2 regions of the Methylorubrum podarium genome follow, and region 2 is predicted to be linked to the other one. Evidence: predicted binding sites of a transcription regulator. Region 2 holds the regulator's gene; the other holds the start of a gene.
What was found. Region 2 encodes LexA, which represses DNA repair genes until DNA is damaged. Its sites were predicted from a motif close to TGTTCNNNNTGTGTTCNG; they were not measured.

Region 1 (14,923 bases), on a different contig from region 2:
GTGAGGATAGTGTTCCGGCAGGATGTTGAGCGCGACGTGCTTCTGGGCGATGCGCTCCACGGCGCCCGTCAGCGCGCCGAGATTGTCGATGTTGCGGGCATAGGCCAGAACGGCGAGGGCCAGCGCCTTCGGCTGCGAGCCGGTCTCGCCGTGATGCGACTGGTTGAAGAGGTCGCGGATCTCGGCGTTCTCGAACAGGCGCTCGTACATGCGCCGGGTAATGGTGAGCCCGTGGCTCTCGAGGGCCGGAACGGTGGCTTTGACGACGGCGATGGTCTCGGGCGAGAGCGGCGTGGGCATGGGCACATCCAAAGATTCATGCGACGTGCACCTTTTTGCTGTGCCGCTTTAAAAGATGCAATCGAAATGTACCTTAAAGCCCGTTCGGACCCGTCATGCGCCTGACCCGCTACACGGACTACGCCCTGCGCACCCTCATCTATGTCGGCCTGCGCGAGCCGCAGCAGAGCTCGATCGCCGAGATCGCGCGGGCCTACGGAATTTCGGAGAGCCATCTCACGAAGGTGGTGCACCAGCTCGGTCGGCTCGGGCTGATCCGGACGATCCGGGGACGGGGCGGGGGCCTGCGCCTCGCCAAGCCGCCCGCCGAGATCGTGGTCGGCGCCGTGGTCCGGGCGACGGAGGACGATCTCGCGCTGGTCGAGTGCTTCTCCGGCGCGTCCTGCGCGATCACCGCGCCCTGTCGCCTGCGGCGGGCGCTGGGGGAGGCGCTGGCGGCGTTCCTGGCGGTGCTGGACCACTACACCCTGGCCGACCTTCTCGGCGGGGCGGAGGGCGACGAGGTCGCGCGGCTGCTCGGCCTGTTCCCGCCGGCGGCGGTCGCAGCCGAGACCCCGGTTCCCGAGCCGGACGGACTGACGTGATTACGCCGCCGCCGCCTCGACCCGGTTCCGGCCGAAGGACTTGGCGCGGTAGAGGGCGGTGTCGGCGCGCTTGAGCAGGTCGGCCGGGCCGGAATCGGTCGGGCGCCGCACGGAGACTCCGACCGAGACGGTCACGCCGATGTCGCGGGTGCCGCCGTCGATGGCGAAGGGCGTCGCCTCGATCCGCTCGCGGATGCGCTCGGCGATGGCGCGGGCGTCGGGCAGTTCGGCGCCGGGCACCACCATCACGATCTCCTCGCCGCCGTAGCGGGCGAGGATATCCATCGGCCGCACGTACTGGCGGATGCGCTCGGCGAAGGCGCGCAGCACCTCGTCGCCGGCCTCGTGGCCGTAGGTGTCGTTGATCAGCTTGAATCGGTCGATGTCGAGGAGCAGGCAGGCGAGGCCCTTCTGGTGCAGCGCCGCCTCGCCGAAGACCGGACCGAGATGCCGGTCGAGGTAGCGCCGGTTGTGCAGGCCGGTCAGGTCGTCGGTGATCGCGAGTTCCATCGAGGCCTGGAGCGCCCCGCGCAGGGTCTCCGAGAAGCGGCGCCGCCGCACCTGGGTGCGCACCCGTGCGATCAGCTCGTTGCGGTCGACCGGGCGCAGCAGGTAGTCGTTGACGCCGAAATCGAGACCGCGGGTGATGCGGGCCTTCTCGTGCATCTCGCCGATCATGATCAGCGCCATGTTGCGGGTCCGCTCCAGCGAGCGGAGCTGGCTGCACAAGCGCAGGCCGTCGAACCCTTCGAGGTCCAGGCTCACCAGGGCGAGGTCGAACCCTTCCTCGGGCGCCCGCACCAGGGCACGGTGGGGATCGGTCTCGACGGTGACGTGATGGTGCTGGGACAGGGCGGTGCCGATGCGGTCGATGGCGCTCGGACGATCCTCCACGAGGAGGATGCGCGCGCCCTCGCCGGTGTCGGCGGCGGCGAGAACCAGGGGATCGGGGCCGCCGATCTCGCGCGTCGCGAGGGCGCGGGAGCGCAGCTCGTCCGTCACTGCCTTCAGCCGCACGAGGCTGCGCACCCGCGTCATCAGCGCGGTGTCGTCGATGGGTTTGGTCAGGAAGTCGTCGGCCCCGGCATCCAGGCCCCGCAGACGGTCGGCGGGCTGGTCGAGGGCGGTCACGATCACCACCGGCAGGTGGGCGGTGGCGGGATTGGACTTGAGGCGGCGGCAGACCTCGAACCCGTCCATGCCCGGCATCATCACGTCGAGGAGCACGATGTCGCACGCTCCGTTCTCGCAGATCGTCAGGGCATCGGGCCCGTTCATCGCCACGACAACGTCGAAATATTCGAGCGACAGTTTTGTCTCGAGCAGCCGTACGTTGGGGTAGAGATCATCCACGATCAGGACGCGAGCGGACATCGTTCCTCCGATGCGCGGCCTTGACGACCGCGACGGCGTTCAGTCCGAGGAGATCTCAGGGAGCGCCGTCATCGCCAATGTACCTGCGGACCGTTGCCAAAAACTTGGCAACCGAGATCGGCTTGGACAAATATGCCTCGCAGCCGCCTTCACGAATGCGTTCCTCGTCGCCTTTCATTGCAAAGGCGGTGATGGCGATCACGGGAATGTTACGGAGGTCGTCGTCGTCCTTGAGCCATTTGGTCACTTCCAGGCCCGACACTTCGGGAAGCTGGATGTCCATCAGAATCAAGTCTGGGTGGTGGGCGCGCGCGAGTTCAATCGCCTCGATACCGTTGGCGGTCTTGAGGGTCGCGTAGCCGTGCGCCTCCAGCAGATCGTTGAAGAGCTTCATGTTCAGCTCGTTGTCTTCAACGATGAGAACGGTTTTCTTCATGACCTGCTCCGGCGCGGTCGCGATGGCGTTCCACCCCGTGGCCCGGCCCCTCGTACTCTCTTAAACTGCCACTCGTTGATGAAACGCAAACTTGATCATAGTGATGGCGGGAGCGAACGTCTCGCCATCGAAGTGCTGGGGTGGCTCGCCGCCGACGAGGACCGGTTGTTCCGGTTCGTCGCCGCGAGCGGCCTGGAGCCCGGAACGCTGCGCGAGAGCCTGCACGATCCCGGCTTTCTCGGCGCCGTTCTCGACCATGTGATGGGCGACGAATCGTCGCTGCTCGCCTGCGCCGAGGCGCTTCAGGTGAAGCCGGAGCGGATCGCCTCCGCCTGGCAGCGCCTGCAGCCGCCGCCCTTCGACGAGGGCGCCTGAGCAGGGCCGTGCGACGACCTTGAGCATCGTCTTTCTCGGAAGGCCAGTCACCTTTCGGGAGGATGCCCTACCGCGCGAGCTCCCGCAGCCCGAGCCGGATCAGGGTCTTGGCCTCCACGGTGTCGGCCTCCTCGCCCAAGCCCTTCAGGGCGGTGGCGATGGCGGCCGAGGCCTGAACCTGGGGATAACCGAGATTGACCAGCGCCGAGATCGCGTCCGCGACCGGCTGCGGCGCCGTCCTGTCCTCGACGGCGCCGGTGAGAGCGATCAGCGCCGGATCGACGGGGGCGAAGGCGGGCGCCTTGTCCTTCAGTTCCGCGACGAGGCGGGCGGCGAGCCGCGGCCCAACGCCGGGGGCGCGGGCGACGGCGCCCTTGTCGCCGGTGGCGATGGCGGTCGCGAGGTCGGCCGGCTCCAGCACTGAAAGAACACCGAGCGCCACGCGGGTGCCGACCCCCTGCACCGTCTGGAGCAGGCGGAACCACTCCCGCTCGGCATCGGAGCGGAATCCGTAGAGACGGATCATGTCCTCGCGCACATGCGTCTCGATGGCGAGATCCGTGGCCTCGCCGGGCTTCGGCAGGCGCTGCAGGGTGCGGGCGGAGCAGTGGACGACGTAGCCGACGCCGTTCACGTCGAGGATCACGAAATCCTCGCCGTAGGAATCGACGATCCCCTTGAGCTTGCCGATCATATGAAACCGTCGATCCTCGAAGGGTCCGTTGCCGCGCTTGGCCTAAGGCCATATCCGTCTTGGCGGCACAACCGACAAGGTCACCGCATGAAGCGCACGCTCGCCCTCGCCGCCCTCCTGCTGGCGGGTTTCGCCCTCGCCATGCCCGGCGCGCCCCAGGCCCAGGAGGCCGCCCCGGCCCTGACCAAGGACCCGAAACAGGTGAAGGCCGGGCGCTATCGGCTCGATCCCGCCCACGGCAAGATCACGTGGTCGATCAGCCATCTCGGTTTCTCGACCTATTACGGCCAGTTCACGGAGGTCTCGGGCGACCTCGTCCTCGATCCCGCCGAGCCGGGCAAGAGCACGCTGTCCGTCAAGATCGGCACCGGCAGCGCCAACGGGCTGAACGACCGGCTCAACGCGCATCTCAAGACGCCGGACTTCCTCGACGTGGAGAAGTTTCCCGAGGCGACCTTCGTGAGCCAGTCGATCGAGCCGACGGGTCCGACCACCGCCCGCGTCAACGGGACGCTGACCCTGCGCGGCGTGTCGAAGCCGGTCTCGTTCGACGCCACCTTCAACCAGGCGGGCGTCAACCCTGTCGACAAGATCTACTCCGTGGGCTTCGACGGCTGGACGGTGATCAAGCGCTCCGAGTTCGGCGTGAACGCCTTCCTGCCGCTCCTCGGCGACGAGGTGGCGCTCCGGCTGGAGGGCGAGTTCAAGCTGCAATAGGCGTCGGCGAGACGGGCGGGGCCATCGCTCGAAGCCGCTCGAGCGGCTTCGCGGCGCGAAGAGCGCCGCGCGGAGCGGAAGCCTGAGCCCGCGGAGGCGGGCGCCGGCGACTGAGGCCGGCGTAGAACCAGGGTGATCGCTGCCAAGCGATCGCCCTGATGAGACGGGCCGCGGGTTTGCGGCAAGGCTTTGTTCACGCTACGTGCCGTAGCGGATCGATGCTCTGAAGGAGGCCGAGGCCATGACCACGGACGTCCGCATTCTCGGCATCGATCCCGGCCTGCGCCGCACCGGCTGGGGTCTGATCACGGCGCGGGGCACCAAGCTGTCCTATCTCGCCTGCGGCGTCGTCACCTCCGACGGCGACCTGCCGCTGGCTCTGCGCCTGCGCGAGCTGCACGAGGGCCTCACCCGCATCATCACGACCTACGCGCCCGACGAGGTCTCGGTGGAGGAGACCTTCGTCAACAAGGACGCGCAGGCCACGCTCAAGCTCGGCCATGCCCGCGCCGTGGCGCTGCTGGTGCCCGCCCTCGCCGGGCTGCCGGTGGCGGAATACGCCGCCAACCTCGTGAAGAAGACGGTGGCCGGCAACGGCCACGCGGAGAAGACCCAGATCCAGGCGATGGTGAAGTTCCTGCTGCCGAAAGCGGAGTTCAAGCTCGCCGACGCGGCCGACGCGCTCGCCATCGCCATCACCCATGCGAGCCACCGCGGCGCCATCGCCCTCGACCGCCGCCACGCCGTGGCCGCCGGCAACGGCCCGGGCGCGGCGCGGATCGCCGCCGCGCTGGCGCGCCTCGACCGATAGACCCGATCCGATCGGCTGGTGCGCTCGATCCTTGATGTTGCATCGTCTTTGTCCGAAAGCCGGTGGCCGCCTTTCGGGACGATGCACTAGCCTCTCAGGTCGAGCAGGACCTTGCCGACGGCCTCGCGGCGCACGAGCACGCCGAGCGCGTCGGCGTAGGCTTCGAGCGGATAGGTGCCGTGCACCTTCACGGTGAGCCGGCCCTCCGCCGCCCAGGCGAGCAGCCGGGCCTGGTTCGCCGCGTGCGCCTCCGGCTCGCGCTCGACGAAGGCGCCCCAGTGGACGCCCTGCACGTCGATGCCCTTGAGCATGATGACGTTGAGGGGGAATTTCGGGATCTCGCCCGCGGCGAAGCCGATCACGAGGAAGCGGCCCTTCCAGCCCAGCGCGCGCATCGCCGGTTCGGCGAGCTCCCCGCCGACCGCGTCGTAGACCACGTCGACGCCCCGCTCGCCGGTGAGGCGCCGCAGCGCCTCGCGCAGGTTGTCCGCCTTGTAGTCGATCAGGTCGTCGGCGCCGTGGGCGCGGGCGGTTTCGAGCTTCTCGGGCGAGGAGGCGCAGGCGATGACCCGCGCGCCCAGCAGCTTGCCGAGTTCCACCGCGGCGAGCCCGACGCCCCCCGAGGCGCCGAGGACGACCAGCGTCTCGCCCGGCCGGATGGCGGCGCGGTCGCACAGGGCGTGGAGCGTGGTGCCGTAGGTGATCGAGAGCCCGGCGGCGACCTCGTCGGAGACGGCCTCCGGCACCCGCGCGAGGCGCTTGACCGGCACCGCGATCCGCTCGCGGGCGGTGCCGTGGCTGAGATGCACCATCACCCGGTCGCCGACGGACAATCCCTCCGCGCCGGGACCCAGGGCCTCGATCACGCCGCAGGCTTCGCCGCCGGGGGAGAACGGCAGTTCGGGCTTCACCTGATAGCGGCCGGCGATGATGAGGGTGTCGAAGAAGTTCAGCGCCGCGAACCGCACCCGCACCAGCGCCTCGCCGGGGCCCGGCACCGGATCGGGCAGATCCTCGATGCTGAGATCCTCCGGCCCGCCGAGCCGGCTGCACATCAGGGCCTTCATTCCGCGCCGCCTCCGTCCCGCCGTCCAATCCGCCGTCGGCTCCCCCGCCCGCGGGAGACAACGCCGCGATCGACGGCGCCGATGCCCGCGCTCATGCCCGCTCGCGCGCGGTGAGCGCAAGATGCTCGGCGTCTCTCACGAAACGCCCGTTGCGCCGTCGCGGTCGGACGGGAGGCGGTCGGTGACCCCGAGTTTCGTGAGGCACGCTCACGCCCGCTCGTAGGTCCCGGTCAGCAGGCCCTTGGCGATCACGTTGCCTCGAAGCGCGTCGAGGAGCGCGCTTCGACCCGGCGAGGCGGGCAGCTCCGCCGGGCGGGCGAGGGCGAAGGCCTGGAACAGGTAGTGGTGCGGTCCGTGCCCCGTCGGCGGGTCCGGCGGCAGCCAGCCGTCCTTCAGGAACGAGTTGCGGCCGAGGTCGTGCCGCGCACCCTCGCCCGCCGGGCCCGCGAACGCCCCTTCCGGAAGGCGCTGGTCTTCCGGGCGCAGATTCCAGGCGATGAGGTGGACGAGGGGATGAGGAGAGGGCGCGTCCGGGTCCTCCACGAACAGGACCAGTGCCGCCGCATGCTCCGGCACGCCAGCGAGGGCGAGCGGCGGCGACACGCCTTCGCCGTCGGCCGTGTGGCGGGCCGGAATCGGCGCGGTGTCGGCGAAGGCCTCGCTCGTCACGCGGATCGTTGCGGGGGCGTCCGCCGCGACCGTGTGGAACGCGGCGTTCTCCGCGCCGGCCCGCAGGCCGGCCAGGGCCTCACCGACGGCGTGCGGCAGCTTCTCGAGCATCGGTTGAGTCTCTCCGTTCCTGGTGGAGATTCCTCAACGAAGGCCGCCCGGCTTCGTTTCAGGCGGGGCGGTGCGCCGCGACCATGTAGTTCACCCCCGTGTCGCGGCTCGCCCGCCAGGAATCAGTGAGCGGATTGTAGACCACCCCGGTCGTGTCGGTGACGGTGAGGCCGCCCGCCGCGATGTCGGCGGACAATTCTCCCGGCGTCACGAACTTTTCCCAGTCGTGGGTCCCCCGCGGCAGCCAGCGCAGGATGTACTCGGCGCCGACGATGGCCAGCGCGAAGGAGCGCATCGTCCGGTTGATGGTGGCGGCGAACAGGAGCCCGCCCGGCTTCACCGTCGTGCAGCAGGCGCGCAGGAACCCGGCGCGGTCGGCGACGTGCTCGACGACCTCCATGGCGAGCACGATGTCGTAGCGCTCGCCGCGCGCGGCCACCGCCTCGATGGTCTCGTCGCGGTAGTCGATGGCCAGCCCCTCGGCCTCCGCGTGGGCGCGGGCCGCCGCGACGTTGCCCGGTGCCGGATCGAGCCCGGTCACCGTCGCACCGAGGCGGGCGAGCGGCTCCGACAGCACGCCGCCGCCGCAGCCGATATCGATCACGCGCAAGCCGTCGAGGGGGAAGGGCGCGGTTGGGTCGCGGTCGAAGATGCGGCAGGCTTCGTCGCGGATGTAGCCGACCCGGACGGGATTGAACTTGTGCAGAACCGCCATCGGCCCGCGCTCGTCCCACCAGCGCGCCGCCAGGGCGTCGAAGCGCGCCACTTCGTCCCGGTCGATCGAGGCACCCGTCATCCGGCTCACTTTCGCATCGTTTGAACCTGCGGTCCGTCCGATTGACACGGCCGGGGGGCCCTTGTACCCGCCGGGCGCATCCCCGGTACAGCCGCGCCGTGTTGTTTTCCGTGCCGGTTGCTGGCCGGCGGCGTGGCCCGCGCGGCCGGCCCCGTGGTGAGAGACGAGCAGACCGGACGCGACATGCCCCGTTTGGTGATGAAATTCGGCGGCACCTCCGTCGCCAACGTCGACCGCATCCGCAACGTGGCGCGCCACGTCGCCCGCGAGGTCGCGGCCGGCTACGAGGTCGCGGTCGTGGTCTCGGCGATGTCGGGCAAGACCAACGAGCTCGTCGGCTGGGTCAAGGATGCCGACCCGCTCTACGGCGCGGCGGAGTACGACACGGTCGTCGCCTCGGGCGAGCAGGTCACCTCGGGGCTCCTCGCCATCGCCCTCAACAAGGACGGCATCAAGGCCCGCTCCTGGCAGGGCTGGCAGATCCCGATCCACACATCCGACGCGCACGGGTCGGCCCGGATCGAGGGCATCGACCCGAAGAACCTCGACGAGGGGTTCGCCCGCGGCGAAGTCGCGGTGATCTCCGGCTTCCAGGGCGTGAACGCCGGCACCGGACGGATCGCGACCCTGGGGCGGGGCGGCTCGGACACCTCGGCGGTGGCCATCGCCGCCGCCATCGGCGCGGAGCGCTGCGACATCTACACCGACGTGGACGGGGTCTACACCACCGATCCCCGCGTGGTGCCCAAGGCCAAGCGCATGGAGCGCGTGACCTTCGAGGAGATGCTGGAGATGGCGTCCCTCGGCGCCAAGGTGCTGCAGGTGCGCTCCGTCGAGCTCGCCATGGTGCACCGGGTGCCGACCACGGTGCGTTCCTCCTTCGATCCCCCCGATGCCGCGCGGCCGGGCACCCTCATCTGCGACGAGGACCAAATCGTGGAACAGCAGATCATCACCGGCATCGCCTTCTCGAAGGACGAGGCGCAGATCACCCTGCGCGCCGTGAAGGACAGCCCCGGCATCGCCGCGGCGATCTTCGGCCCGCTGGCGGATGCCAACATCAACGTCGACATGATCATCCAGACCGTGTCGGGTGATCAATCGACCACCGACATGACCTTCACCGTGCCGGCGGCCGAGTACGAGCGCTCCCGCGCCATCCTCGACGCGCAGCGCGACACGATCCAGTTCGGCCAGATCGAGGGTGCCACCGACGTGGTCAAGGTCTCGGCGATCGGCGTCGGCATGCGCTCGCATGCGGGCGTTGCAGCCAAAGCCTTCCGGGCGCTGGCGCAGAAGGGTATCAACATTCGCGCGATCACGACCTCCGAGATCAAGTTCTCGGTGTTGATCGACGCCGCCTACACGGAGCTTGCCGTTCGCACGCTCCACTCGCTATACGGCCTCGACCAGGCCTGACCGTTCCCGTCGGCGCCGGCCCTTCGGCTCACAAGCCAGGGTTGCGCCGGCCGACCCGGATTGACGACACGATGCCCGCTGCGCCCGGAGGCCCGCGCCTGCTGCTGCGCCGGCTCCGCGAAGCCATGGCGGAGCCGGTCAGTCCGCAGCAGCGCCTCGACCGGATCGTCGTCCTCATCGCGGCGAACGTGATCGCCGAGGTGTGCTCGGTCTACGTGGTGCGCGATGACAACACCCTCGAACTGTTTGCAACCGAAGGTCTGAACCGCGACGCGGTCCACATCACCCGCATGCGCGCCGACGAGGGCCTCGTCGGCCTGATCGCCAAGACCGCCGAGCCGCTGGCGCTCTCCGACGCGCAGTCGCACCCCTCGTTCTCGTATCGCCCGGAGACGGGCGAGGAGATCTACCACGCCTTCCTCGGCGTGCCGCTGCTGCGCGCCGGAAATACGCTCGGCGTGCTGGTGGTCCAGAACAAGACCTACCGGGTCTATTCCGAGGAGGAGATCGAGGCGCTCCAGACCACCGCCATGGTGCTGGCCGAGCTGATCGCCTCGGGCGAGCTCCAGGCACTGTCGCCCGGCGCCGGCACCGCGGCGCGGCGCCCGGTGAGCCAGCGCGGCGTGGCGCTGGCCGACGGGATCGGCCTCGGCCACGTGGTGCTGCACGAGCCGCGCATCGTCGTGAAGACGCTGATCGCCGAGAACGTCGAGCGCGAGGTCGAGCGCCTAGAAGAGGCGATCGAGGACGTGCGCTCGGCGATCGACGAGCTGGTCGAGCGCGGCGACGGGATCGGCTCGGGCGAATCCCGCGAGATCCTCGAGACGGTCCGGATGTTCGCCCACGACAAGGGCTGGCTGCGGCGGATGCGCGAGGCGGTCCAGTCGGGCCTGACGGCGGAGGCCGCGGTCGAGCGGGTGCAGTCCGACAACCGCGCCCGGATGCTGCGCCAGAGCGATCCGTATCTCCGCGACCGCCTGCACGATCTCGACGACCTCGCCAACCGCCTGCTGCGCCGCCTCGTCGGCCAGGAAGGACGCGGGGGCGACGGCCTGCCGGAGAACGCGATCCTGGTGGCGCGCTCCATGGGGCCGGCGGCGCTCCTCGACTACGACCGGGCGCGGCTGCGCGGCGTGGTGCTGGAGGAGGGCGGGCCGACGAGCCACATCGCCATCGTCGCCCGCGCCCTCGGCATCCCGGCGGTCGGCGAGATCGCCAATGCGACGGGTCTGTGCGACTCGGGCGACGCGATCATCGTCGACGGTCTCTCCGGCGAGGTCCAGATCCGGCCGACCCCCGAGGTCGAGGCCTCCTACGCCGAGATGGTGCGCCTGCGCGCCCGGCGTCAGGAGCAGTACCGGGCGCTACGCGAGGTGCCCGCCGTCACGAAGGACGGCGTGAAGATCGGCCTGCACCTCAATGCCGGCCTGCTGGTCGATCTCACCCATCTGAACGAGACCGGGGCGGAAGGCGTCGGCCTGTTCCGCACCGAGCTGCAATTCATGATCGCCGAGCGGATGCCCTCGGCGGCCGAGCAGCAGACGCTCTACGAGGCGGTCTACGCGGCGACCGGCGACCTGCCGGTCACGATCCGCACCCTCGATATCGGCGGCGACAAGATCCTCCCCTACATGCCGGCCCTGGAGGAGGAGAACCCGGCGCTGGGCTGGCGGGCGATCCGCATCGGCCTCGACCGGCCGGCGCTGCTGCGGGTGCAGCTGCGCGCGCTCCTCAAGGCGGCGGCCGGGCGGCCGATCAAGATCATGTTCCCGATGGTCGCCACCGTCGAGGAATTCGTCCGCGCCCGCGCCATCGTCGAGCGCGAGAAGGCGCATCTGCGTCGCCACGGCTACGTTCTGCCGAGCGATTGCCGCCTCGGCGCGATGGTCGAGGTGCCCTCGCTCCTGTTCCAGATCGACGAGATCGCCCGCGAGGCGGACTTCCTGTCGGTCGGCTCCAACGACCTGATGCAGTTCCTGTTCGCGGTCGATCGCGAGAACCGGCGCGTGGCCAACCGCTTCGATCCCCTCTGCGGGGCGGCGATGCGCGCCTTCCGCCTGATCGCCGAGCGCGCCGCCGCGCAGGGCTGCCCCGCCACGGTCTGCGGCGAGATCGGCGGGCGGCCGCTGGAGGCGCTGGCGCTGATCGGCCTCGGGTTTCGCGAGTTCTCGATGTCTCCGGCCGCCATCGGCCCGGTCAAGGCGATGGTCCTCTCCGCCCATGCCGGCGAGGTCGCGCAGCTGATCGAGACCGAGCTGGCCAGGGTGACCGACGGCGCCTCGGTCCGGCCCGCGCTGGCGGCTTACGCGAAGGCCAACGGCGTGCCCATCTGACGCGCCGTCCGGCCGGTCCGGATCTTCGCACTCTTTCCTCAACTATCAGTTCCGTCGCGAGTATATTCAGGGCGATGACCCCCATTCCTCCCGATCGCCTCGACGCCATCCTGGCGCGGCACGAGTTCGTCACGGCGCAGCTCGCCGACGGCTCGGCCGATGCCGAGAGCATCGTGCAGCTCTCCCGCGAATTGTCGGAGCTCGACGGCGTCGTCGCCGCGATCCGCCACTATCGCGCGGCGGAGGCGAACCTCGCCGGCATCCGGGCGCTGATCGACGAGCCCGGCGGGGATCCCGAGATGCGCGCGCTGGCGGCGGAAGAGAAGCCCGAGGCGGAAGCTGCGCTGGAGGAGGCCCACCGCGCCCTGCAGCTGATGCTGCTGCCCAAGGACGCGGCCGACGAGAAGAGCGCGATCCTCGAAATCCGCGCCGGCACCGGCGGCGACGAGGCAGCCCTGTTCGCGGGCGACCTCTTTCGCATGTACGCGAAATACGCCGAGTCGAAGGGCTGGCGCGTCGAGGTGATCTCGGAGAGCGAGGGCACCGTCGGCGGCTATCGCGAGGTCGTCGCCGAGGTGAAGGGCCGCTCCGTATTCTCGCGGCTCAAGTTCGAGAGCGGGGCCCACCGCGTCCAGCGCGTGCCCGATACCGAGACGCAGGGGCGCATCCACACCTCCGCCGCCACCGTCGCCGTACTGCCGGAGGCGGAGGAGGTCGACGTCGTCGTCAACGAGGCCGACCTGAAGATCGACACCATGCGGGCGCAGGGCGCGGGCGGCCAGCACGTCAACAAGACAGAATCGGCGATCCGCATCACCCACCTTCCGACCGGCGTGGTGGTGTTCGTCCAGGAGGAGCGCTCGCAGCACAAGAACCGCGCCCGCGCCATGGCCCTCCTGCGGGCGAAACTGTTCGACGCCGAGCGCACCGCCAAGGATTCGGCGCGGGCGGCCGACCGCAAGGCGCAGGTCGGCTCCGGCGACCGCTCGGAACGCATCCGCACCTACAATTTCCCGCAGGGGCGCGTCACCGACCACCGCATCAACCTGACCCTCTACAAGCTGGAGGAGGTCATGGCCGGGCCGGCGCTCGACGAGGTGATCGACGCGCTGGTGACCGAGCATCAGGCCGAGCTGCTGGCGGCCGAGGGGATGGCGTGAGGCTGAGACGGCTGCGACCGGTACGATCCCTCTCCCCCGCGGATCTGGGGCAAGCCCGAGATCCGTGGGGGAGAGGGACGGGATGCGGATGCGTCGTGCTTGGTCCGGCATGACTCCCGATTTCGCGCCGACCCTCCCCCGCGAAGTCGCCCTGCGCCATCTTGTCCGGGTCTTCGAAGCGGCCCAACTGCCGGACGCCCGCTCGGATGCCCGCTTCCTCGCCCTGCACGCCCTCGCGCTCACCCCCCTCGACCTGACCCTGCGCGGGCGCGAGGCCATCGGCGAGGCCGGGGCCGAGGCGCTGGAGCGGGCGGCGGCGCGGCGGCTCGCGGGCGAGCCCGTCGCGCGGATCGTCGGCGCCTGGGAGTTCTGGGGGCTGCCCTTCGCCCTCGGGCCGGAGACGCTGGTGCCGCGGCCCGACACCGAGAGCGTGGTCGAGGCCGCACTCCGCCTGTTTCCCGACCGGAACCGGCCGTTGCGCCTGATCGACCTCGGCACCGGCACCGGCTGCATCCTCGTGGCGCTGCTGCACGAGCGCCCGAACGCCCTCGGCATCGGTCTCGACCGGGCGGAGGGCGCGCTGGCGGTCGCCCGCCGGAACGCGGCGGAGAACGGCGTCGGGGGCCGAGCGGCGTTTCTGCGCGGCTCCTGGCTCGATGCGCTGGCGGGACCGTTCGACCTGATCGTCTCGAACCCGCCCTACATCGCCGCCCCCGTCATCGCGACCCTCGAACCGGAGGTGCGCCTGCACGATCCGCTCGCCGCCCTCGACGGCGGCGCCGACGGTCTCGACGCCTACCGGGCGATTCTCCTCGCGATCGCGCGGCGGCCCGGCCTGCTCTCCGCGGGCGGCGCCCTCGTCCTGGAGATCGGCTACGACCAGGGAGGTGCGCTGACGCACCTCGCGCGGGAAATGGGATTTTCGGATGCGAGCGTCGGCCGGGATCTCGCCGGCAACGAGCGGGTCGTCACGGTTCGGCCATCCTTGGCGGGCAGGTGACGGATCGAAGGGGCGGATTCGGGGACGGTGCGTGGCGCGAAGGCCGCGACACCCGCAGAAATCCGGCATAAGCCGCCCTGGCAACGAAAAAATGCTTGTTGTCGAGGGCGTCAGTCACTAGCTTAGATATGCAGACCGCCAACGGCCCGTTGAGCGTCTCTCACAAAACGCCCGCTGCGCCGCCACGGCCAAAGGGCGCTTCCGAGTTCCGGGAGTTTTGTGAGGCACTCTTTAAGACGGTATCGGCAGGATCGGTTTTGACCGTGTCCTCCGGCTTCGGACGGTCTTCCCACCATCGAGCGGACGCGCTCCGGCAGTCGCGGCCAGGCTCGGTGGGATCGAACCTGACAGTCGAGGGATGTCTCGCGGCGCGCCGGAACAGAGCGCAGCCACCGGACGAGCGGCAAACATCGCGGGATGTGCGCGCTCGGGCGCCCTGCGCCCGGCCCGCCTCGTCCGCGAGCACGGCTCCGGCGCTGTCAGTCACACTGAGCGACAGGTAACGAGGGTCAATCGAGGCCGATGAGACCAAACCAGAATCGACGGATGCGGGGTCGCAATCGGCCCAAGGGTCCGAACCCGCTGACGCGCTCCTACGAGTCGAACGGTCCCGACGTTAAAATCCGCGGTACCGCCCAGCACATCGCCGACAAGTACGCGCAGCTCGCCCGCGACGCCCTGGCGAGCGGCGATCCGATCGCCGCGGAGAACTACTTCCAGCACGGCGAGCATTATTTCCGCATCATCACCGGTGCCCAGGAGCCGGGCCGTCCGCAGGCGAGCCAGGGCTATGCCCGCAACGGCTTCGACGAGGACGAGGACGGCGAGGACGAGACCGTCCAGGGCCAGACCAATGAGGGCGGTCGCCAGGGCTTCGGCTACGGCAGCGACGAGTACGGCGACCCGGCGCAGCAGCCGCAGCCGTTCGAGCGCCACGACTTCGACGGCCGGAACCAGGGCCGCGACCGCAACGATCGGAACCAGCGCTTCCAGAACCGCAACGAGCGCAACGACCGCGGTGACCGGGGCCAGCGGTTCGAGGGCAACCGGCCGGACTACAACCGCGGCGAGCCGCGG
Region 2 (14,923 bases):
AGTTCCGTGACCCAAAGACTGTCACGAGCCTGTTTTTCTCCGCGCGGCGAACAAGCGGAGCTTGGGTCAAGAGACCCTAAATCCGGTGCGTGAGCCGGACTGCCGATGGATTCGAAATTCCGTTCCTCTCTCTCAAGGTCTGCCGAACTGGTGCGCGAACGGTGCCGTATCGGATTTTCATTCCGATCACCGGTCATCGTCCTACTCCGCGCGCATGCAGAGCGGTTGCTGCTGTAGGATCATCTGGCGGCGCCTGCTGAAGCTGTAAGGTAAGTCTGCTCCAGGTCAGCTAGCTTGCACAGATGAGCTTGCCCTGCATTTACTCTTAAGTGGTATGCGGGGCCAAAATAGACTCCGCAGTCGCCTCCCAGGAGATTTTGGTGCACCTGCGGGCGATTGCTTATTTAGATGGCAATAAAAAAGGATAATACAGCGTAAATTATAATAATATGCAACTTTGATGCGGAGCTGAATCTATATATCAAGATAGAATGTTGATCCACAACATCGAAGACAAGAATAAATCAGCCGAGTGTCGTTCTGCGACATGTCCTGCACGACACTCGCCGCCCGGCCGATGCCGTAGAGAGATGATCCGGGTGAGATGGAGGGTCATACGCCATCTCGTGATCGCCTCGGTCGCTCCGCTGTCATTGCGAAGCCAGCGAAAGCGATCCAGTCCGCGACATCTCCGAAAAGGTCGCGCCCTGGATCGCTTCGGCTCCGCCTCGCGATGACGGAGTGCGGCCAAACCCGAAGGGATCAAACGGAGCAGGCATCGAGGGTCGAACGCCCATCACTCGGCTCGGCCTGAGCGAGGCCAACCTGTCGATGCTCTCGCCCTGATTTCTGCATCGTCTTTTCCGGAAGCCGCGGTCCACCTTTCGGGACGATCATCCGACTCCCACGGCGATCGCCGGAAGAGCGATCGAACCCTCGGCAGGACGGGCCGACGGTTGACGGCAGCACCGCGGCGGGCCGATAGCGGCGGCAACATTCTTTTCAGAACGCCGCCTCGAAAAGCCCGCCTCGCCCATGATGGACAAGACCTTCGACCCCGCCGCCGTCGAGGCGCGCGTCTCCGCGGCCTGGGACGAGGGCCAGGCCTTCCGCGCCGGCCGTCCCGAGCGGGCCGGCGCCGAGCCCTTCAGCATCGTGATCCCGCCGCCGAACGTGACGGGCTCGCTGCATATGGGCCATGCCCTCAACAACACGATCCAGGACATCCTCGTCCGCTTCGAGCGGATGCGGGGGCGTGACGTGCTGTGGCAGCCGGGCACGGACCATGCCGGCATCGCGACGCAGATGGTGGTCGAGCGCCGGCTGATGGAGACGCAGCAGCCGGGCCGGCGCGAACTCGGGCGCGAAGAGTTCCTGCGCCGGGTCTGGGCCTGGAAGGAGGAATCCGGCGGCACGATCATCGGCCAGCTCAAGCGGCTCGGCGCGTCCTGCGACTGGTCGCGGGAGCGCTTCACCATGGACGAGGGCCTGAGCCGAGCGGTGCTCAAGACCTTCGTCGATCTGCATGCCCAGGGGCTGATCTACCGCGACAAGCGTCTCGTGAACTGGGATCCGAAGTTCCAGACCGCGATCTCGGACCTCGAAGTGCAGCAGATCGAGGTGAAGGGCCATCTCTGGCACTTCGACTACCCCGTCGTGGACGAGGCCGGCGCCGAGACCGGCGCGGTCATCACCGTCGCGACCACCCGCCCCGAGACGATGCTCGGCGACACGGCGGTCGCGGTTCACCCCGACGACGAGCGCTATCGCGATCTCGTCGGCAAGCGCGTGCGCCTGCCGCTGGTCAACCGGCTGATCCCGATCGTCGCCGACGCCTATTCCGATCCGGAGAAGGGGACGGGTGCGGTCAAGATCACCCCGGCCCACGACTTCAACGACTTCGAGGTCGGGCGCCGGAACGGCTGCCGGCCGATCAACGTGCTCGATCCGGAAGCGCGGATCCAGATCGCCGGCAACGCCGATTTCCTGGACGGTGCCGCGCCGGAGGAGGCCGCGCGGGCGCTCGACGGCCTCGACCGGTTCGAGGCGAGGAAGCGCGTCGTCGCCCTGATGGAGGAGCGCGGCCTGCTGCGCGCGGTCGAGCCCAACACCCACGCGGTGCCGCACGGCGACCGCTCGGGCGTGGTGATCGAGCCCTACCTCACCGACCAGTGGTACGTGAACGTCAAGCCGCTGGCCGAGCGGGCGCTCCAGGCGGTGCGCGACGGCAAGACCCGTTTCGTCCCGGACAACTACGAAAAAATCTTCTTCCAGTGGCTGGAGAACATCGAGCCGTGGTGCGTCTCGCGCCAGCTCTGGTGGGGCCACCAGATCCCGGTCTGGTACGACGGGGAGGGCGGCGTCTTCGTCGCCGAGAGCGAGGCGGAGGCGGTCGCGCAGGCCAAGGCCAAGCACGGTACCGAGGTCGCGCTGACCCGCGACCCCGACGTCCTCGACACGTGGTTCTCCTCCGCGCTCTGGCCGTTCTCGACGCTCGGCTGGCCGGACAAGACGCCGGAGCTCGCCCGCTTCTACCCCACCAACACCCTGGTCACGGGCAAGGACATCATCTTCTTCTGGGTCGCCCGGATGATGATGATGGGCCTGCACCTCACCGATCACGCCCCGTTCGAGACGGTCTACCTGCACACCCTCGTCCGCGACGAGAAGGGTGCGAAGATGTCGAAGTCGAAGGGCAACGTGGTCGATCCGGTCGATCTCATCGACCGCTTCGGCGCCGATGCCCTGCGCTTCACGCTCGCCGCGCTCGCCGCCCCCGGCCGCGACATCAAGCTCGGGCCCCAGCGGGTCGAGGGCTACCGCAACTTCGCGACCAAGCTCTGGAACGCGGCCCGCTTCGCCGAGATGAACGGCTGCGAACTCAAGGCCGACTACCGGCCCGAGGCCGTGACCGAGACGCTCAACGCCTGGGCGCTGACCGAAGCCGCCAAGGCGGTGGCGGAGGTGGCCCACGCCATCACCGTCTACCGCTTCAACGACGCCGCGGCGGCCGCCTACCGCTTCGTCTGGAACGTGTTCTGCGACTGGTATCTCGAACTCGCCAAGCCCGTGTTGCAGGGCGAGGGCGTCGATCCGGCCGCGCGCGCGGAGACGCAAGCCACGGTCGCCTTCCTGATCGACCAGATCGCCAAGCTGCTGCACCCGTTCATGCCCTTCCTTACGGAGGAGCTGTGGGCGATCAAGGGCGAGGCGCTGCCCGCGCCCCGCGGCCTGCTCGCGCTCGAATCCTGGCCGGAGCTGTCGGCCTATCAGAACGCCGAGGCCGAGGCCGAGATCGGCTGGCTGGTCGATCTGATCTCCGAGATCCGCTCGGCCCGCTCCGAGACCAACGTGCCGGCCGGCGCCCAGGTGCCGCTGGTGCTGGTCGCCGCCGACGCGTCGGTCCGCGCCCGGGTCGAGCGCTGGAGCGAGACGCTGGTCCGCCTCGCCCGGCTCTCCGAGATCGGCTTCGCCGATGCCGCGCCCAAGAACGCGGTCCAGCTCCTCGTGCGCGGCAGCGTGGCCGCGCTTCCGCTGGAGGGCATTGTCGACCTCGCCGCGGAGGTCGCGCGGCTGAAGAAGGAAGCGGGGAAGGCGCGGACCGAGATCGGCAAGATCGAGGGCAAGCTCGGCAATGCCGACTTCCTCGCCCGCGCGCCCGAAGAGGTGGTGGACGAGCAGCGCGAGCGCCGCGACGCGGAAGCCGCCCGGCTCGTCAAGATCGAGGAAGCGCTGGCCCGCCTCAGCGACGCATGAAACCTCTGCGGCGGCTGGCTCTGGCCCTTGCCGGATTGGCCGCCGCTCTTCTCGCGCTCACGCTCTGGACCGCGCGGGCCGGCGACCCGAGCCTCTACCCGCCCTCCGGCCCGGACACGGAGACCGTATTCCTCGTCAGCCACGGCTGGCATTCCGGCCTCGTCCTGCGCCGCGAGAGCGTGACGGGGGAGGGGGCCGGCGCGGCCCTGCGCAACATCGCGACGCGCTTCCGCGCCTACGACGCGCTGGAATTCGGCTGGGGCGAGGCGCGCTTCTACCGGGCGACGCCGACGCTCGCCGCCTTCGACTGGCGGCTCGCGCTCTCGGCCCTGTTCCGGCCCGGCGGGAACGACGGCGTGATCCAGGTCGTCGGCCTCGCGCGCCCCGTCCGCGAGAGTTTCCCGCAAGCCGACATCGTCGCCGTGCCGCTCTCGCGGGCGGGGTTCGCCCGGCTCCTCGCCCGCCTCGACGCGGGCTTCCGCCTCACCGACGGGCAGCCCGCCGCCCTCGGGCCGGGCCTCTACGGACCGAGCCTGTTCTACGCCGGGCAGGGCCGCTTCTCGTACAGCAACGTCTGCAATCACTGGGCGGCGGGGCTGCTGAACGCCGCGGGAGTACCGATCACGCCGGTGCTCGACACGCACCCGGCCGGCCTCCTCGCCGACCTGCGCTGGCGGGCGGGCCTGACGATCCTGGCCGGCCCCGAGGCCGGGCCGGACCTGTCCAAACCGTAATCTTCGCGCCATCCGGCCGTCAGGCTGGGGCCTCTAGGAGTCTCCCTACGGATCGCTGCCCGCTGCCCGGCACGGATGCGACCCTCGAGATTGTCCTTCGGAGACCTCCATGACCATGACCGTCCGCCGTCGTGCCTACGCCTCCGTCGCCGCGGCCGCCCTCGTCGCGGGCGGCGCGGTTGGGTTCGGCCTGACCGAACCCGCCACGCCGGCCTACGCCCAGGCCCTGCCCAAGACGCCGATCGAGGCCCCCGAGCACCCGCCGGGCTCCTTCGCCAACGTCGTCGACAAGGTGAAGCCCGGCGTCGTCGCCGTGAAGGTCAAGCTCGACAGCAGCGCCGACGATGACGACGACAGCTCCGGCGGCCCCAACATGCAGCAGGTGCCGCCGCAGCTGCGCGAGTTCTTCAAGCGCTTCGGCCAGGGCGGCGGACAAGGCGGTCCGGGCGGGCGCGGCATGCCGCAGCAGCGCGGCGAGCGCGGCGCGGTCGGCTCGGGCTTCATCATCTCGGGCGACGGCTACGTGGTGACCAACAACCACGTGGTCGACAAGGCCAAGACGGTCCAGGTCACCCTCGACGACAACCGCACCCTCGACGCGAAGGTGATCGGCAAGGATCCGAAGACCGATATCGCGCTCCTCAAGATCACCGAGGGTGGCAGCTATCCCTACGTCCAGTTCGGCAAGGCCGCCCCGCGGGTCGGCGACTGGGTCGTCGCCATCGGCAATCCGTTCGGCCTCGGCGGCACCGTGACGGCGGGCATCGTCTCGGCCCGCGGCCGCGACATCGGCGCCGGCCCCTACGACGACTTCCTCCAGATCGACGCGCCGATCAACAAGGGCAATTCCGGCGGCCCGACCTTCAACGTCAACGGCGAGGTCGTTGGCGTGAACACGGCGATCGCCTCGCCGTCGGGCGGTTCCGTCGGCCTCGCCTTCGCGATTCCCGCCGAGACGGTGCAGGCGGTGGTCGATCAGCTCCGCACCGACGGCAAGGTGGTGCGCGGCTATCTCGGCGTGCAGGTCCAGCCGGTGACGAAGGACATCGCCGAGGGGCTCGGCCTCGACAAGGCCAAGGGCGCCCTGGTCGATCACGCCGAGAGCGGCACCCCCGCCGCCAAGGCCGGGCTGAAATCGGGCGACGTGATCGAATCGGTCAACGGCGCGCCCGTCAACGATGCCCGCGAGCTGTCGCGCCGCATCGCCGGCCTCAAGCCCGGTACCGAGGTGAAGCTCGCCTACCTGCGCAACGGCAAGAGCGACACCGCGACGGTCGAGCTCGGTACGTTGCCGACCGACGGCAAGGTGGCGAGCCGCGGCGACAGCTCGTCCGGCGGGCAGCTCCGGCTCGGCCTGAGCCTCGCGCCGGCCAGCGATGTCGGCCTCGGCGACGAGGGCGTTGCGGTGATGGATGTCGATCCCGACGGTCCGGCGGCGGCCAAGGGCATCGCGCAGGGCGACGTGATCCTCGACGTCGCCGGCTCCAGCGTCTCGAAGCCCTCCGACGTCCAGGCGCAGATCCGCGCCGCGGAGTCGAACGGCCGCAAGGCGGTACTGATGCGGGTGAAGAGCGCCAAGGGTCAGACCCGGTTCGTCGCCGTGGCGCTCAACAAGAAGGAGGGCTGATCCCCTCCGGCGGCCGGGGCCGGCGACGGCCCCGCCCCGCTCTCGGACTTCCTGCGATCCCCTGACTTCGCGCCCGCTCCGTCCAGCGGGCGCTTTTTCGTGCCGTCCCCCTGACGCCGGCCCCGGCGTGCCCGATATCAGTCCGTCGAGCGCCCCCACGGGGCGAGCAACGGAGAGGAAGACGGGCATGGCCATCGTCGCGGCATCCGGCACCTTCGCCATCGGCGGGGATCTCCCCGTCCACCGTCTCGGCTTCGGCGCGATGCGCGTCACCGGGGCCGGCATCTGGGGCGATCCGCCGGATCGCGAACGGGCGAAGGCGACGCTGCGGGCGGTGCCCGGCCTCGGGATCGACCTGATCGACACCGCCGACAGCTACGGCCCCTTCGTCAGCGAGGATCTGATCCGCGAGACGCTTCACCCCTACGAGGGTCTCGTCATCGCCACCAAGGGCGGCCTGACCCGCCACGGCCCCGATATCTGGCGCCCCGTCGGCAACCCTGATTACCTCCGCCAATGCGTGCTGATGAGCCTGCGGCGGCTCGGCGTCGAGCGCATCGACCTGTGGCAGCTCCACCGGATCGGGCCGGATTGCCCGCGCGAGGTGCAGTTCGAGGCGATCGCCCGGATGCGGGAGGAGGGCCTGATCCGCCATATCGGCCTCTCCGAGGTCTCGGTCGAGGACATCGAGGCCGCCCAACAGTTCTTCCCCGTGGCGAGCGTGCAGAACCGTTACAATCTCGTCGACCGCACCAGCGAGGCGGTGCTGGCCTTCTGCGAGCGGCACGGCATCGGCTTCATTCCCTGGGCGCCCCTCGACAAAGGATCGCTGACCGGCCCCGGCTCCGCCCTGGAAGCGATCGCCGGACGCCTGGGCGCGAGCGGCGGCGCCGTGGCGCTCGCCTGGCTCCTGAAACGCTCGCCGGTGATGCTGCCGATCCCCGGCACCGGCGATCCGGGTCACCTCGCGGAGAACGCGGCCGGCGCCGAGCTGCGCCTGAGCGACGAGGATTTCGCGGTGCTCGACCGGGCCGGACGCGAAGCGTGGCAGGGCGCGGGCGCGGGTTAGATCATCGTCCCGAGAGGTGACCACCGGCTTTCGGAACAAGACGATGCGTTCGGGGCCAGCGTGCCGCGGCGCACCTTTCAATCGGTCGGTGCGGGAACCGGATCTGGCCCGATTCTTTCATGTCCCGGGCGGCGCAGACCGCCTGACGAAGGGATCGACATGACGTCCGCCGGCCATCTCGCTCGCAGCGGCCTCCTTGCAAGTGTCGCGCTGCTGACCGCGGCCACCGCCCCGGCGGCGGCACAGACGCGCTGGGTCTCCGGCACCTACGTCTACGCCGACCTCTGCACGATGCCGGAGGACGGCGCGCAGGCCGGCCGGCGCATCACCCTCAAGCGCTGGCCCAAGGGCGACAACCTCGTCATCGAGGGCGCCGGCCTGCCCGCTCCGGTCGAGGCGGCGGTGACGATCGACGACGGCGCCAAGACCGTCGCCTTCCAGGTCGAGACGAGCGCCGGCCCCGTTCGCTTCGAGGGCATCGCCGGACCCGACGCGCTCGTCGGCACCCTGCACGGCGCCGACGGCGCGCAGCCGCTGCGCCTGAAGCGCGTCCTGCGCCCCCGCGCGCAGCAGGCCTGCCCCGGCGAGACCACAGGCTCGATCAACTGATCCGTCTCCGGCCATTGACCTCGTGGGCTGCCGGCGCAAGTGAGGCGCGGGGGCCGACACGAGGCAATCAGCATGGGCGGGACGAAGCGCAGCTACCGGATCGCGGTGATCCCGGGCGACGGCATCGGCAAGGAGGTCGTGCCGGAGGGGGTGCGGGTGCTGGAGCGGGCCGCCGCCCGCCACGGCTTCGAGATTGTGCAGGACTGGTTCGATTTCGCCTCCTGCGACTACTACGACGCCCACGGGCGGATGATGCCCGAGGATTGGAAGGATCGCGTCGGCGGCCATGACGCGATCTTCTTCGGCGCCGTCGGCCTGCCCGACCGCGTGCCGGACCACATCTCGCTCTGGGGCTCGCTGATCCAGTTCCGGCGCGAGTTCGACCAGTACGTCAACCTGCGCCCGGTGCGCCTGATGCCCGGCGTCGCGAGCCCGCTCGCCGGCCGCAAGCCCGGCGACATCGACTTCTGGGTAGTCCGCGAGAACACCGAGGGCGAGTACTCGAATGCGGGCGGGCGGATGTTCCCCGGCACCGATCGCGAGTTCGCCGTGCAGGAATCGATCTTCACCCGCCACGGCGTCGATCGCGTCCTGAAGTTCGCCTTCGAGCTGGCGCAGAGCCGGCCGAAGCGTCACCTGACCTCGGCCACCAAGTCGAACGGCATCTCGATCACGATGCCGTACTGGGACGAGCGGGTGCGGGCGGTGGCCCAGGGCTACCCCGATGTCCGGTGGGACCAGTACCACATCGACATCCTGACCGCGCATTTCGTGCTGAACCCGGACCGGTTCGACGTGGTGGTGGCCTCGAACCTGTTCGGCGACATCCTCTCCGATCTCGGGCCGGCCTGCACCGGCACCATCGGCATCGCGCCGTCGGGCAACATCAACCCGGACCGGCTCTACCCGTCCGTGTTCGAGCCGGTGCACGGCTCGGCCCCCGACATCGCCGGCCAGGGGATCGCCAACCCGATCGGCCAGATCTGGTCGGGGGCGATGATGCTGGAGCATCTCGGCGAGCGCGAGGCCGCGGCCGAGATCGTCGCCGCCATCGAGCGGGTGCTCTCCGAGCAGGCTCTGCGCACCCGCGACCTCGGCGGCAGCGCCGACACGCAGACCTGCGGTCGCGCCGTCGAGCAGGCGCTGGGCTGACGGGCCGGCCTCGATGAGACCCGTCGTCGTCACCGTGGCGATCACCGGCTCGGTCGCGCGCAGGGCCGACAACCCGACCGTGCCGATCACGCCCGCCGAGCAGATCGAGTCGACCCACGCCGCCTACGAGGCCGGTGCGGCGCTCGCCCATATCCACGTGCGCGCGGACGACGAGAGCCCGTCCCTCGATCCCGAGCGGTTCGGGCGGGTGCAGGAAGGCATCCGCCGGCACTGCCCGGACATGATCGTGCAATTCTCCACGAGCGGGGCGGGCTCCGACCCGGAGGAGCGGGGGGCCTGCCTGATCCACCGGCCGGACATGGCCTCGCTCACGACGGGCTCGGTCAATTTCGGCGACGGCGTCTACGAGAATCCGGCGGCCTCGTTCACGGCGCTCGGTCGGCGGATGCGGGCGGAGGGCGTCTCCCCGGAGATCGAGGTGTTTGACCTCACCCATCTCCACAATGCCCGCCGCCTCGTGGACGAGGGCGTGATCGGCGCCGCGCCCCATGTCCAGTTCGTCATGGGCATCCGCAATGCCCTGCCGCCCGACCCACACCTGCTCGACCTCCTGCTGGCGGAGACCCGGCGCCTGCTGCCGGGCGCGACCTGGGGCGCCTTCGGCATCGGCCGCTTCCAGAGCCCGGTGATGGGCTGGGCGCTGGCCCGGGGCGCGCAGGGCGTGCGCACGGGCCTGGAGGACAACGTGCGTCGCTCGAAGGAGCGGCTCGCCGACGGCAATGCGGACCTCGTCCGTCTGGCCGCCGAGATCTGCGCCGAGCACGGCGCCCGTCCGGCGACGCCGGCCGAGGCGCGGGCGATCCTGCGCCTCGATTGATCCTGAGCATCGTCCCGAAAGGCGGCCGCCGGCTTTCGGGACGATGCTCCCTCGCCGATCAGGCGAGGGCGGGTCTCGCCTTGCGCCCCAGCGCCTCCTCGACGGTGCCGTCGCCGTCGAGATAGCCGTGGCGCTTCGGGTTCGGCATCAGCAGCGAGGCGACGAACGAGACCGCGAGCAGCACCGCGACGTACCAGAAGAAGCTGCTCTCCGCGCCCGCCTGCTTCAGCCAGAGCGCGACCGCCTCCGCCGTCCCGCCGAACAGCGAGTTGGCCACCGCGTAGGACAGGCCGACGCCGAGGGCGCGCACCTGGGTCGGGAACAGCTCCGCTTTCACGATGCCGCTGATGCCGGTGTAGAAGCTGATGACGATCAGCCCGATCATGATCAGGCCGAAGGAGAGGACCGGGCTGGTGGTGGCGCCGATCGCCGACATCAGCGGCACGATCATCACCATGCCGAGCCCGCTGAACAGCAGCATGCTCGTCTTCCGGCCGATCCGGTCCGAGAGCCAGCCGAAGAAGGGCTGGATCACCATGTAGACGAACAGGGCCGCCGTGGTGATCTGCGAGGCGGACACCTTGTCCATATGCGCGGTGTTGAAGAGGTATTTCGGCATGTAGGTCGTCAGCGTGTAGAACGACAGCGACCCGCCGGCCGTATAGGCGAACACCACGGCGAAGGCGCGCCAGTGCTTGAACAGCCCGGCGAAGGTTCCCGACTCCTTCGAATCCTTGTTCTCCGCGCTCATCGTCTCCGACAGCGAGCGGCGCAGGAACAGGGCGATCACCGCGGCCAGCGCACCGATGACGAAGGGGATGCGCCAGCCCCAGGCGGTGAGCTGCTCGGCCGTGAGCAGGCTTTGCAGCACAACGAGGACCAGCGAGGCGAGGAGCTGGCCGCCGATCAGCGTGACGTACTGGAACGACGCGTAGAAGCCGCGCTGCCCCTTGGCGGCGACCTCGCTCATGTAGGTCGCGCTGGTGCCGTACTCGCCGCCCACCGAGAGGCCCTGCACCATCCGCGCGAGGACGAGCAGCACCGGTGCGAGAGGCCCGACCGTGGCGTAGGTCGGCAGCAGGGCGATGGCGAGGGAGCCGCCGCACATCATCAGCACCGAGATCATCAGCGAGGTCTTGCGCCCGAGCCGGTCGGCGATGCGCCCGAACAGCCAGCCGCCGATCGGCCGCATGAAGAAGCCCACCGCGAAGACGGCCGCCGACTTGAGAAGCTGGCCGGTGCTGTCGCCCTCGGGGAAGAAGACCGGGGCGAAGTAGAGGGCGAAGAAGGCGTAGCAGTAGAAGTCGTACCACTCGACGAGATTGCCCGACGAGGAACCGACGATCGCCATGATGCGGCGGCGCCGGTCGGCCGCGTCGTCCTGCGCTTCCGCCGTCGCGGTGATGTCCGACATGCTGTTCCCCTGCTGATCCGGCCCTCGGGCGGACGTGAGCCAGATAAAGCTAAGCGCCGGGCCGAGACGGACCAGCCGCTGGGACAGCACAGGCGCAGGCGGATGTCAGCGAAGGAGGCGCCCGGCCGTATCGATCGACCCGACGCGAAACGCGCTCGAGATTCGGGTTCCGCAGGCTGCGCCCATCCGCCCGGAGCCATCGACCCGAACGCTTGCGGCCCGGCATCGCCCGGAGAGGGATAGTAAAGCTCGTAAGCTCGCTACGGATTTACAAACACATAGAGCCCGCCCGTCAGCACGTCGGCGGCGATATACGAGCCTCTCCATTTATTGCCAGGCTTGTCCCGAAGAACAAGCGGCAATGCATCTTCGGGGAACGATTTTCGCGCGGTCGCCGTTGCGAGCCGGGTTTCGGCGCCGCGTCGGTCGCCGGCAGCAGACAGGAACGGACCATGACGAAGTTCTTTCGCAGCACGGCAACCGCCGCGATCCTCGTGCTCGGCGCGGCGACCGCCCTCGCTCAGGGCGGCGGGGCCGGCGGTGGTGCCGGCGGTGGCGCGGGCGGAGGCGCCGGGGGCGGCGCCGGCGGCGGTGCCGGGATGGGAGCCGGAGGTGCCGGCGGCGCGGGCGGTGCCGGTGGCGGCGCCGGCGGGAGCATGGGCGGCGCGGGCGGCGGAGCCGGCGGAGCCGCGAGCGGACCCCGCGGCGGAGCCGGCGAGGCGGGTGGTGCCGGCGGCGCCCGCGGCGGCGGCGAGATGGGGGGCGGTGCCCGCGGCGGCGAAGCCGGCGGTGCGGCGGGCGGCGCCGGACGGGGCGGCGCGGCGGGAGAGACCGGCCCCCGCGGCGGTCGGGACGGCGGCCCGGACCGCGCCGGAGAACCGGGTGAGCGCGGCGCCCGCGACGCCGGTCGCGACGGCGCGGGCGAGCGCGACGGCCGGAGCAGCCGTGACGCGGCCGGCGAGCGCGGCGGGCGCGACGGAGCCGGTGAGCGCGGGGGCCGCGACGGGGTCGGTGAGCGGAGCGGTCGCGGGGCGGCGACGGAGGCACGCGGTGCCTCCCGCAGCCTGAGCTCGACGCAGCGCACCGAGTTCCGTCAGTCGATCACCCGCTCCAATGTCCGGGCGGTCACGAACGTGAACTTCGCGGTTCGCGTCGGCACGGCGATCCCGCGCTCGGTTTCGCTGCATCCGCTGCCGCCGGCGATCCTCTCGCTGGTCCCGGCCTATCGCGGCCTGCAGTTCATCCTCGTCGGCGACGACATCGTCATCATCGATCCCGACACCTACGAGATCGTGGACGTCATTCCGGCCTGATCCGGATCCGCGAGGTCGCAACGAAGGGCGGCGGCGCTGCGGCACTGCCGCCCTTCGCATGTCTCGGTTCGTCTTGCGGAACAGGAGAGGAACGTCTAGGCTGTTCGCGCTTTGTTTTCAACGATTCTGCGGCGCCCCCGGCCCGCGGTCGACAGCAGGTGCCGCATGCTGACCCGCAAGCAACTCGAACTGCTCCAGTTCATCCAGCAGAGGATGCAGGAGAGCGGTGTGCCGCCGTCCTTCGACGAGATGAAGGACGCGCTCGATCTCAAATCCAAATCCGGCATCCATCGCCTGATCATGGCGCTGGAGGAGCGCGGCTTCCTGCGCCGCCTGCCGAACCGGGCACGGGCGATCGAGATCCTGCGCATGCCCGACATGCCGGCCGCCAAGCAGGGACCCGCGCCCGAGCCGCGCCGCTTCACCCCGAGCGTGGTCGAGGGCGGCCTCTCGGCCAAGCCGCCCGCGCCGAAGCCGCCGATGCTGCAGGCCCACGACGGCAACGGGCATTCGGTGATGGTTCCGGTGATGGGCCGGATCGCCGCCGGTACGCCGATCTCGGCGATCGAGAGCCAGAGCCACTCGATCTCCATGTCTCCCGACTTCCTGTCGGGCGGCGAGCATTACGCGCTCGAAGTGCGCGGCGATTCGATGATCGAGGCCGGCATCCTCGACGGTGACCTCGTGGTGATCCACAAGCAGGACACCGCCAACAACGGCGACATCATCGTGGCGCTGATCGACGACGAGGAGGCGACCCTCAAGCGCCTGCGCCGTCGCGGCTCCTCGATCGCGCTTGAGGCGGCCAACCCATCCTACGAGACCCGCGTCCTCGGTCCCGATCGGGTGCGCATCCAGGGCAAGCTCGTGAGCCTCGTGCGCCGTTACTGAGGCGTCTCGGGGAGCGGCGGGTCCGTCGGATCGACGTCGCGGGCTGATTCGGGCTCCGACCGGGCTGCCGGCGTCATCACCGCGCCGACGGCCCGGGGCTGCCAGGGCTTCGGTTCACCGGCGCCGCGCGTCGTGACCACCTCCGGCCCCGCCGGGCCGAGCCGGATCGCGGTGGCGCCGTGCACTGCCAGGAAGCTGCGGTCGGCGATCAGCGGCGCGGCACAGCCCGGCGGGGCGCGCAGGCGGCTGATCAGGATGTCGGCCCGGACGCAATCCTCAGGGAAAGCGCGCTTGTCGTTGACGAGGGCGACGGCACGCCCGTCGATGGCGGCCAGGGTGCAGCCGAGGCGGTCGCATCGCGGCCCGGCGGTAGCGGTGATCGCGTCGGGGCGGCGCCCGTCGCCGTCGGCCTTCAGCCATTGCTCCAGCACGAAGCCGGGCGGGCGCCCGAGGACGACGAGGCGCCCGTCCTTGCCGCGGATTGCGGCGCCGGCCCCGTCCCGGTCGATGTAGATGTCGTAGCGCGCCGGGCTCGCGGCCAGCGCGATGCCGAGCCCCGCCGGCAGCAGGGCGAGGAGACGCAGCCGCGACACCGGAAGGGTCGCGAGGAGCAGGGCGGCCGCGAGCAGCACCAGGGCGCCCGTGCCGAAGGCCGGCAGCACCACGTTGGCCTGCCCGAACCCGGCGATCCAGGCCGAGATGTCGAGCATCCCCCGCACCGCGAGCCCCATCAGCCACCAGACCGGACGATCGAGGGCGAAGGGATAGGCCAGCATCCCGAGCACCGCCGCGGGCATCACGGCGAGGGAGACGAGCGGCAGGGTCAGCGCGTTGCCGACGAGGCCGAAGGGCTGCACGGTCTGGAAGTGGTAGGTGGCGAAGGGCGCGGTGGCGACCTGCGCCACCAGCGTCGTGGCCAGCGTGCCGACCACCGCGGTCGCCGTCCACGACGCCGCCCGCGCGATCCGGGACGGGCTCTCGGTCCGGAAGACGCGCCCGTCGATGAGCGGCGCGCAGGCGATCAGCCCGGCCACCGCCCCGAACGACATCTGGAAGCTCGGGCCGAGCAGCGCCTCCGGCTCGCGGGCCAGCGCCAGGATCGCGGCGAGCGCCAGGTTGCGCATGCTGAGCGCCGGGCGATCGACCAGGATCGCGCCGAGCATCACCAGCGTCATGATCAGCGCCCGCTCGGCGGCGACGTCCCAGCCCGAGAAGGCGCAGTAGGCGGTCACCCCCAGCATCGCCGCGCCGGCCGCGATCTTCTTGATCGGCCAAGCCAGCGCCAGCACCGGCACCAGCGCGAGCCCCGCCCGCACCAGCCAGAACACGACGCCCGCCGCGAGCACCATGTGCAGCCCGGAGATCGAGACCACCTAGTTGCGAGTAGGCCGGCTTTCGTTTTACGAACAGGCGTGACGGAAAAGCCTGGGCGGTGAGATGTCGGACAGGGTCGGGAGCGAAGCGGAGCCGGGCCCGGCGACCGCCTATTCCTACATCCGGCTGAGCTCGAAGCGACAGTC

Region 1: the regulator LexA is predicted to act here: its motif matches at 4,671-4,688, upstream of ruvC (crossover junction endodeoxyribonuclease RuvC).

What each region holds. Positions count from the first base shown of each region.
Region 1 covers NZ_JBELQE010000022.1:40,917-55,839, reverse strand. The annotation lists gene hmpA (NO-inducible flavohemoprotein) at 1-300, opposite strand, end outside; gene ABS772_RS03085 (Rrf2 family transcriptional regulator) at 396-884, shown strand; gene ABS772_RS03080 (PleD family two-component system response regulator) at 885-2,258, opposite strand; gene ABS772_RS03075 (response regulator) at 2,314-2,694, opposite strand; gene ABS772_RS03070 (DUF3572 domain-containing protein) at 2,773-3,069, shown strand; gene ruvA (Holliday junction branch migration protein RuvA) at 3,137-3,763, opposite strand; gene ABS772_RS03060 (YceI family protein) at 3,851-4,480, shown strand; gene ruvC (crossover junction endodeoxyribonuclease RuvC) at 4,722-5,291, shown strand; gene ABS772_RS03050 (NADPH:quinone oxidoreductase family protein) at 5,378-6,358, opposite strand; gene ABS772_RS03045 (YbhB/YbcL family Raf kinase inhibitor-like protein) at 6,566-7,138, opposite strand; gene ubiG (bifunctional 2-polyprenyl-6-hydroxyphenol methylase/3-demethylubiquinol 3-O-methyltransferase UbiG) at 7,197-7,943, opposite strand; gene ABS772_RS03035 (aspartate kinase) at 8,118-9,353, shown strand; gene ptsP (phosphoenolpyruvate--protein phosphotransferase) at 9,425-11,686, shown strand; gene prfA (peptide chain release factor 1) at 11,761-12,846, shown strand; gene prmC (peptide chain release factor N(5)-glutamine methyltransferase) at 12,956-13,846, shown strand; gene ABS772_RS03015 (DUF4167 domain-containing protein) at 14,393-14,923, shown strand, end outside.
Region 2 covers NZ_JBELQE010000085.1:94,463-109,385, forward strand. The annotation lists gene ABS772_RS16380 (valine--tRNA ligase) at 1,036-3,756, shown strand; gene ABS772_RS16385 (DUF2459 domain-containing protein) at 3,753-4,490, shown strand; gene ABS772_RS16390 (Do family serine endopeptidase) at 4,600-6,117, shown strand; gene ABS772_RS16395 (aldo/keto reductase) at 6,305-7,186, shown strand; gene ABS772_RS16400 (hypothetical protein) at 7,346-7,795, shown strand; gene ABS772_RS16405 (tartrate dehydrogenase) at 7,868-8,947, shown strand; gene ABS772_RS16410 (BKACE family enzyme) at 8,961-9,785, shown strand; gene ABS772_RS16415 (MFS family transporter) at 9,844-11,199, opposite strand; gene ABS772_RS16420 (DUF1236 domain-containing protein) at 11,652-12,512, shown strand; gene lexA (transcriptional repressor LexA) at 12,678-13,403, shown strand; partial or broken gene ABS772_RS16430 (ComEC/Rec2 family competence protein) at 13,397-14,776, opposite strand; gene ABS772_RS16435 (recombinase family protein) at 14,841-14,923, shown strand, end outside.